Regions from separate parts of the Rhodobium gokarnense genome, predicted to be linked through region 1. Evidence: predicted binding sites of a transcription regulator. Region 1 holds the regulator's gene; the other holds the start of a gene.

What was found. Region 1 encodes LexA, which represses DNA repair genes until DNA is damaged. Its sites were predicted from a motif close to TGTTCNNNNTGTGTTCNG; they were not measured.
Region 2: a site for LexA is predicted at 2,134-2,151, ahead of M2319_RS07275 (helicase-related protein). Genes of this name have one in related genera too.

The regions. Positions count from the first base shown of each region.
Region 1 is NZ_JAOQNS010000011.1:4,563-9,285, reverse strand. It holds gene M2319_RS17340 (L,D-transpeptidase family protein) at 1-2,074, opposite strand, end outside; gene lexA (transcriptional repressor LexA) at 2,403-3,116, shown strand; gene M2319_RS17330 (ComEC/Rec2 family competence protein) at 3,131-4,723, opposite strand, start outside.
Region 2 is NZ_JAOQNS010000003.1:442,718-447,440, reverse strand. It holds gene M2319_RS07275 (helicase-related protein) at 1-1,961, opposite strand, end outside; gene M2319_RS07270 (DUF3108 domain-containing protein) at 2,980-3,834, opposite strand; gene rpmB (50S ribosomal protein L28) at 4,142-4,438, shown strand; gene M2319_RS07260 (queuosine precursor transporter) at 4,542-4,723, shown strand, end outside.

The DNA of each region.
Region 1 (4,723 bases):
ACTGGGTCGCGACCGCGTACCAGTCGACCGAAGCCGACGATACCGCACGCCCGCCAACGGTGGAGACCTCGTAGCCGGCGCGGTCGAGATAGGACGGGTCCTTGTTCAGCTTCGGCACCATCTCGTTGACGATGATCGACAGCGGCACGCCCCAATAGGGGTTGTATTCCACCGTCTCGATCTTGTCGGTGAAGAAGCTGGTCTGGTTCGACTTCTTGCCGACGACGACGCGCATCGTCAGCGGGTCGCGGCCTTCCTCGCTGTAGGTGGCGGTGAAGGCGGCCTGGTTGATGAAGACGTGGCGGCGGCCGAAGGCCTCCGGCAGCCAGCGCAGACGCTCCATCGCCAGCTCGATCTTCTCGATCTTGGCCGCATTGCTGACGCCGACCAGCGAGCGCACGGTGCTCGGCCCGACGATGCCGTCGACCGTCAGCTTGCGCTCCTTCTGGTAGTCCTTGACGAGGGCGACGAGCTCCGGCGTGTAGTCCGGCCCGCCGTCATAGGCGGCGAGCGTCGCGGCGTGATTTTCGGCAAGCTCCTCGGAACCCTCAGCCTTGATCGCGGCGACGATGTTGGCGACTTCCTCGCTCGACTGACCCGGCTTCAGGAGCAGGGTCGGGTCGATCTCGACGCGCGTCGCCTCGTCGGCGGCACGAAGGGCGGCGAGCTTTTCGACCATCGCCCGGAACGTGTCGTTGTCCGGGTGGTGCGAGGCGATTGCCGTCGAGACGTCATCGCTTCCCTCGATGTCCGCAAGCGCGGCTTCAAGGTCGACTTTCTTGCGCGGCAGGTCGTGGTAGCCGGAGATGCGGTTGGGGTCGACCCGGCCGCGTTCGGCGTCCAGCACATAGAGCAGGACCTTGGAGGTCAGCGCGAATTCAAAGCGCAGCAACTCGCGCTCGCGCGCTTCTTCGTCGGCGTTTTCCGCAAGGTTCGGAAGCTCGACCGCATAGTCGTCCGGCAGCAGGCCGAAGCGGTCGGCCTTGGCCAGCGCCGCGAGCGCGGCCTCGGCCTTCTCGTTGACGCCGTCCGCGTCGACCCAGAGGAAATGCTCAGCCTCGGCGTAGTGCGCCTTCATGGCCTTGGCCACTTCCGGCAGCGTACGCAGCTTGAAGTCGGCAAGCAGCGGACGCGCGGCATCGAAGTCGGCCGGACGGACCGCTTCGGCGATCGCCGGGGACGCGGTCTCGACCGGTGCTGCGGTCACGGTCGAGCCGGTCGGTTCCGTATCGACGCCGTCGCTCCCGGTGGGGGTGGCATCGGCAACGGGGCCAGCCTGCGTTGCGGCCGGCTCAAGCTCGGCGGCGAGCGGCGTTTCGCCAGCGGCGTCCGCATCGGCAGCGGGACCGATTTCGGCCGCCGGATCGGCTTCCGCGACGGCCGCCGGCGCCGCGACGGTCTCGCCGGACGCGGCGTCGTCGCCCCTCAGAGCGGCGGCGGCGGCAAGGAGCGCGACACCCGGATCGCTCATGTCGACGGGCGCGGCATCGGCGGCCTCGGCCGCCGGCACGTCCTCGGAAATGGTGTCGGCAGCGTCCGCCTCGACGTCCGGCAGCGGCGCCGTTTCAACGCCATCCGCCGCACCGATGGTCTCGGTCGTCTCCGGCAAAGCGGCATCACCGGCGTCGTCAATCGCGGCTTCCGTCAGGTCCTCGGCATTCGCTTCCGGGGCGGCCATGTCCTCGGTCGGAACGGCCGATGCTTCCGTCTCGACGGGCGCGGACGTCTCGGGCGGGAGTGACAACGCTTCGTCGCCGGGGAGCGCCGGCGCGGCCGCCGGCCCTTCCGGCAGGGTCGCCAGCGGTGCCGGCGCGCGCTCCGGCACCTTCGTCAGTTCCGAAAAGGAAAAAAGCTGCTGGCTGTCCGGCTTGTAGGTGTAGTAGCGCGGCGAACTGATCCGCACCTTCACCTTCTTGCGCTCCGGCTCCGGCTTCTGTCGGTCTTCCTTGTAATATTTCGGGTTGAACAGGCGGTCGAGGAAGCTCTGGGCATGGACCGGCCCGCCGGGGACCATGGTGAAGATTCCAACCAGGAGCCCGGCCGTTCCGATGTTGCGCAGGACCGTCTTTGCCATCCGTCTGTCTGCCTCGATTCGTCTGATTTCCGCCGCCCACCAGCGAGCCGCAACTGTGTAAGGAATTCGTTTCTGAATGCAATAAGTTTGCAGGTTCGGGCGCGCTTGCCGCCGCACTGTCGTCCAATTGCATCACCAGGCGCCGGTCGCCGTTGACGGGCAAGCGAATCCCCTTGCCCGCGAATGCCCGCGAGCGATGCCCGAACACACCGTCTTTTCGGGCAATTCCCCGAGATCAGCGATTTTTTAACCGTTGCGGAACACATATAGAACGTGTATGTTTCGTTCGTGGTTTGTACCACGCTTTGGACCTTGCGGAGTTCGACCGATGCTGACGCCGAAACAGTACGAGCTGTTGATGTTCATTCACGAACGTTTGAAGGAATCCGGGGTCCCGCCGTCGTTCGACGAAATGAAGGAGGCGCTCGACCTTCGCTCCAAATCGGGCATCCACAGGCTGATCACGGCGCTGGAAGAACGCGGCTTCATCCGCCGGCTGCCCAACCGGGCGCGGGCGCTGGAAGTCATCAAGCTGCCGGAGTCGGTCGCCCCCAGTCTCGCTTCCAGCGGCCGCGGCAAAGGCTTTCATCCAAGCGTCATCGAGGGCTCGCTGGGTCGCGCGCCCGCCGCAGCCAAGCCGGCCGGCGACAGCGACGCCCGCTCGGTCACCATTCCCGTGATGGGCCGCATCGCCGCCGGCACCCCGATCGAGGCGATCCAGCACCGCACCCATTCCGTTCCGGTCCCGGCCGACCTTCTCGGGGCCGGGGAGCACTACGCGCTGGAAGTGCGAGGCGACTCCATGATCGAGGCCGGCATCCTGGACGGCGACACGGTGGTGATCCGGCGCGCCGACACGGCCAATAGCGGCGACATCATCGTCGCCCTCGTCGACGAGGAGGAAGCGACTCTGAAACGGCTGCGGCGCAAGGGCGCGTCCATTGCCCTGGAGGCCGCCAATCCGGCCTATGAAACCCGCATCTTCGGACCCGACCGGGTGCGCATCCAGGGCAGGCTCGTCGGCCTGTTCCGGAGCTACTGAGCTTCGGGCATCGGTCAGCGCCGCTCAGGTGGTGCCGGCGGATGCCAGGGACGGCGGAGTTTTGACAGTGCCGTCTCTATGCTGATGGGCGCGTCCCCGTCGCCGGTGAAGGTAATCGCGGTCGCGCCGGTGCGGGCAAGTGCAGCCCGGTCGAAGACGAGGGCGTGCCTGGCGCAGTCTTTCGGCGCCGCGAAGGACGCAATGATGATGTCCGCGGCGTGGCAGTCCTCGGCAAAGGCGAGGGACCGGCGCACCAAAGCGATGCGCCAGAATTGGCGGGCACGGTCCTTGGCGACGATGGCGGCAAGGTCGGTCACAGCGGACGGCGGCGGCCGGGCGGGGGCAGTCGTTTCCGGATGCTGCGGCGCCAAGTCCGAGCCGTTTGCGGTGGCTCTTTCCCCCGTGTCATTCGCCGCGAGGCTACCCTCTGGTGGGCCGGTGCCATTGGGGTATTGCCGTTCTGTTGCCTCCTGACCCCAATTCGACGCCGGTGCTCCGGATCGTTCTGCGGCTTCCTTTGTCGGCGGCCCCCTGCCCGAAATTCCGACCTGCCTCTCTGCCCCTTCCAGAACACAGCCGAGGTCGTCGCAGAGAACACCTGCGACGAGCGACGGATCGTCCACTGGGCGCGGATCGCCGTCGGCGCGCAGCCAGGTGCCGACCACAAAATCGTTCCTGGTATCCGGCGCGAAGCGGAGGGTTCCGCCGGGACCGCGGAGCGCCACCAGCCGGCCGTCGTCGGAAATGAGAAGGTGCGGAGTTGCGGCAAGGGGCGCCAGCGCCATCCCGAGGCCAATGCCGGCAAGGCCGAAGAGGCGGAGCCGGGTCTTCCAGAGCGCCAGCCAGAGAAGGCCGGCCGTTGCGGAAAGGACGGCGACGCCGGGCACCCGGCCGACGATCGATCCGGTTCCGGTGGCCGCCGCCACCCAATCGGCGATGCCGATGACCCGGTCGATGCCCCAGCCCATGGCCGGCAGGACGAGCGGGTCGAGCCCGAACGGGATGGCGATCAGCGACAGGACGCCGAGCGGCATCACCACGAAGGCGACCAGCGGCATGGCGGCGAGATTGGCGACGAGCCCGAGCGGCGCCAGCCTCTGGAAATGAAAGACGGCATAGGGTGCCGTCGCAAGGCCGGCGATCAGTGAGGTGAGCGCCAGCCCGCCGACATAAAAACCGAGGGTCTTTAACGCGAGGCCGGCGATCCCGCGCCGCTCGAAGGCAGTCGCATTGCGCCGTTCCGACAGGGTCTCGTAGGCGGCGATCAAGGCGACGACGGCGGCAAAGGACATCTGGAAGCTGGGCCCGACGACGACCTCCGGCGCCAAGACCATGACGATGAGCGCGGCGACGGCCACCGATCGCATGGTCAACGCCGGCCGTCCGGCAAGGATCGCGGCAAAGACGATCGCCGCCATGACGAAGGCGCGCTGGGTGGCGATTCCGGCCCCCGACAGGCCTAGATAAACGGCGCCGGCCCCAAGCGCCGTCAGGGCCGCCCATTGGCGCACCGGGTGGCGGAGCGCGATCCCGGGAAAGAGCGCCAGGAGCCCGCGCACCACGCCGAAAACGGTGCCGGCGACGAGCGCCATATGGAGGCCCGAGAT
Region 2 (4,723 bases), on a different contig from region 1:
TCGACCGTGCCGAGATTCTCCACCAGCCGGAACGCGATGCCGCGCGACAGGCCGGTGATGTCGGCGGCGTCGCGCAGGTCGACCAGCGGCTTCAGGAGCGTTTCGATGGTCTGGCCTGTGAACAGGTCGAGGCGCTTCTGGACCATGTCGCGGTGGGCGCCGTTGAGCTGCTCGTCGGCGAGCACGACGACCTGGGGCTTCAGAACGTCGTCGGAGGCGGCGAGCCTGCCGACCAGTTCGCCGCGCCAGCGCAGCGCCCCCTCGTCGGTCAGCACGATGTCCTCGTTCGGCGCTTTTTCCAGCCGCTCGGCGCGGGCGACGATCTCGCTCGCCAGGGCCTGCTGGGCGGCGGCCCTCAGAGCTTTCATCTCCGAGCCGTTGGCGTTCGGGTCCGGGGTGAACCGGAACCCGTGAAGAAGACCGACATGCTGTCCCTCGACGGTCACGTCGCCGGTCTGGTTGATCTCAGCTTCGAGCATGGCCTTTTCCCGGAGTCGCCTCATTAACACGCTGGTTCGCCGGTCGACGAAACGCTGGGTGAGTTTTTCATGCAGGGCATCGGACAAACGGTCCTCGATGTCTCGGGTGCGTTCCTGCCAATGCACCGGATCGCGCAGCCAGCCCGGACGGTTGGCGACATAAGTCCATGTCCTAATATGCGCGATGCGATTGGACAATGCATCGATGTCGCCGTCCATGCGGTCTGCGAACGCGATCTGGCCGGCAAACCAGTCGTCGCCGATGCGTCCCTCGCGGGCGAGATAGCCGTAGAGGGTGGTGATCAGCTCGGCGTGGTTGGCCGGCGCGATCTTGCGATAGTCGGGCACCTGGCAGACGTCCCAGAGCAGCCGGACGCGGCGCTCGTCGGCGGCCATCGTCGCGGTGTCGTCGTCGCGCAGGGCGTATTCCAGTGAGATGAGGTCGGTCCCGGGGGGCGCGCGGGTCAGGCCCTCTTCTTTCGGCGTCACGTCGAGCGAGGCGCGCAGCGCGTCGACGCTGGCGAAATCGAGCGCGGAATTCCGCCATTGCAGGGTGCGCACCGGCAGGAAGGCATGGTTCTCCAGCGATTCGACCAGATCGTCGTCGAAGGGATCGACCCGGCCGGTGACGCCGAAGGTGCCGTCGCGGGTGTGGCGGCCGGCGCGGCCGGCGATCTGGCCGAGTTCGGCCGGCGTCAGTGGGCGGTACTGGTAGCCGTCGAACTTGCGGTTGGCGGCGAACGCCACGTGGTCGACGTCGAGGTTGAGGCCCATGCCGATGGCGTCGGTGGCGACCAGGAACTCCACCTCGCCGGACTGGAACAGGGCGACCTGGGCGTTGCGGGTGCGCGGTGATAGCGCACCGAGGACGACGGCGGCGCCGCCCCGCTGGCGGCGGATCAGCTCGGCGATGCCGTAGACCTCGTCGGAGGAAAAGGCGACGACGGCGGAGCGGGCCGGCAGGCGCGTGATCTTCTTGGCGCCGGCATAGGCCAGCACCGACATGCGCGGCCGGGTGATGACGTTGAGGCCCGGCAGCAGCCGTTCCAGGAGGCCGCGGACGGTGGCGGCGCCGAGCAGCAGCGTCTCGCTCTGGCCCCTGAGGTTCAGGATGCGGTCGGTGAAGACGCGGCCGCGCTCGAAATCGGCGGCAAGCTGGACCTCGTCGATGGCGACGAAATCGGCGTCGGTCTCGCGCGGCATCGCCTCGACGGTGCAGACATAGTAGCGCGGTTGCGGCGGGACGATCTTTTCCTCGCCGGTGATCAGCGCGACGGCGTCCTCGCCGATGCGGGTGCAGATGCGGGAATAGACCTCGCGGGCGAGCAGGCGCAGCGGCAGACCGATGACGCCGGACGCATGGCCGATCATCCGTTCGATGGCGAGGTGGGTCTTGCCGGTATTGGTCGGGCCGAGAACGGCCGTGACGGTGCGGGCCCGAACCGACCGCGGCAGCGGCGCCGCGTCACTTTTCAAGGTCATCCGGATGTTCGTATTCCGCTCGGTCTCAGGTTTTCAAGGGAGCGCCCCGCCAATGCGACGTCCGGCCGCCTGTCGGCAGAAGCGGTGGAGGCGTCCAGCCCGTCCCCAAGCCCCTAGCACATTCCGGGTCGGTCTGTCTCTCTCATGCTTTCCGGCGCATCCGTCGCGCAACCGGAACGAGTCTTGAACAAAAGGGGGGCGAATCGCTGACTCACACAGATTCAGGATTCGTTCCGCTTTTTGCGGCCCCGCCTGTCAAGCAGGTGCGCGCCTTGCGCAAATCCTAACGGCGCCAAGGGCTTGCGGCGTCGATTGGTTAACGAAGCGATCAGGGGCGGAACGCAGCATGGACGAATCGCTTCAGATCGCGTGTTCCGGGTTTGGTCCGGCGCCATCTTGTAGCCGGCGAAAGTTCCGGCGCAATATCTGGGAGCCGGCCTGGGCGGCGTTCCGCGCCCCTGGCCGCTGTCGTTAACCCTCCTGTGCCGATACGGAACAGATTACCGCTACGCGAAAAAGAATCATGGTGAACAAAGGGTTATCCAGGTCGCTCGAATTGTCCGAATGTCGTTAACCGTTGGACCGGGAGGGGAACGGAGCCGGCACGAATCATTTTCTACGCCCGGTTTCGGCTTCGTTCCCGACGATATCTGTCCGGATTTCGTCGCGACCCACGAGATATGGATCGGCGGCAACAGCAGCTCTCGGCGCCGGGTTTAACGTCGTTAACCTTTTCGTGCCGGAACGGGAATTTTTGCGCGCCTGCACCCTCGATGCGGCGCGGCACGCACTTCAACTAATACGTGTACAAAAATAAGGATGGGTTGAGAAAGCGATCGGCCGTCGTGCCGGCCCAGAGACGGTCCGGAACACCGCGGCCATCTCAAAAGGACAAAGGAGAGCGGCGTTACGCCGCTAGGCGCTCCCCCAACGCAACGCGGCCGCCATTGATGGCGGCCGGCAAGAGCGACGTCTTCTTCGTGTGCTGCGTTGCGCGGCCCGGCGGTCGGGCGCCGGCCTACTCGTTGACGGCGGCGGCCTGTTTCTGCTCGCCGACCATGCGCAGGCGCCGGGCCTCGACCACCAGCGGGCCCATATTGGTCTCCATGGAGATCCGGTAGGGCACGAAGAGCGGCAGGTCGCCGACCGGGGCGAGCCAGGCTTCCATGGTGCGGTTGTCGGCCATTTTCTTGACCGAGACCTTGTGCGGGCGGTGGCCGGCGACGGGCACCCAGCGGGCGCCGCAGACGACGACGGTTCCCTGATAGTCCGGGTTCTTGACCTCGCGGGTGCCCTTGTAGCTGAACTTGACGTCATAGCGCGTCCAGCCGTCGAAGACGGGGATCGTCCGCTTGCAGGCGCTGGCGTCGAGCTTCGCCTCGCGGCCGGTGGCCGGGAACAGGACGGCGCTCAGGGGATCGAGGATGTTGCGCTTGTGGCGCTTGGTCACCGGAATGCGATCCGGCACCTTGCGCAGCTTCGGGCTGACGGCGAGCTTGCGGACTGCGCCGCGGTTGAGCGCCATCGACACCTTGGTGGCGTCGCGCTTGCCGGAGTTGGAGCGAAGATCGTAGCGGGCCGGGGTGACGTGGGAGCGGCGCAGCCAGCCGGTCGCCTCCGCGTTGCCCTTGCCGGAGGAGAACAGCCGGCCGAGGCCGGAGGAGTGCATGTCAAGCTTGGCGGAGTAGGCGTCGTTCTGGACGACCAGGGACAGCCGGCCCTCGGCGAAGCGGAAGCCGGCGACCGAGACCGCGTAGATGCCGCCGACCTTGGTGGTCTTGGCTATGGCGGGAACGGCAACGACCGCGGAGGCAAGGCCGGCGAAAAGGCTTGCTCCGAGGACGGCAGACTGGAACATCGTTCTTGAACGCACCGAACTCTCCCCTGTCGAAGGTTACGATCGACGCGGGCAGCAATGGGCGCTCCCCAAACCGTCCCTCGATGACGCGGTAAACGGCGATCACGTCGATTGTTGGGCGACATGGTAACCGCCAAGTTAACGAGGAGCGAAATTGCCCGGGCTGTTGCGACTTTTCGCGGCGATTGGCGGCAGAAAGCTTGACGCTCGCGCTTGCGGCTCATATAGGAGGGCAACTTTTTTCACCGAATGACGGATCGATCGGATCGGCGACGCATCGGCGCCCGCCACCGGATCTCCGATGATGAGAAGGAACTCGACCATGGCCCGGCGTTGCGAACTCACCGGCAAGGCGGTTTTGACCGGCAACAATGTCAGCCACGCGAACAACCGTACGCGCCGCCGCTTCCTGCCCAATCTCTGCGATGTCTCGCTGCTCAGCGACACCCTCGGCAAGACCGTGCGGCTTCGCGTCTCGGCCAGTGCGCTGCGCACCGTGGAGCATCGCGGCGGCCTCGATGCGTTCCTCGCCAAGGCGGCGGATTCGACGCTTTCCCAGCGTGCCCTGTCCGTCAAGCGCGAGATCGAGAAGAAGCGCACCGCCGAAGCGGCCGCGTAAGCTTCAGCGCTGACACCACGACCGCACGACGCAAGGCACAGCGCCGCCCGCGGCCGGAAGGCGCGGGGCGGCGTTCGGCGTTTCTGACAGAGGATATCGGCCAATGACCGCCACCAAATCGCGCACACTTCCCTTCGCCGCCGGCATCCTCGCCATGGCGGCCGTGGTCGTTGCCTCCAATATCCTCGTCCAGTATCCGGTCGCAGCCTCGATCGGCGCGCTCAATCTCGCCGATCTCCTGACCTGGGGCGCCTTCACCTATCCGGCCGCCTTCCTCGTCACGGA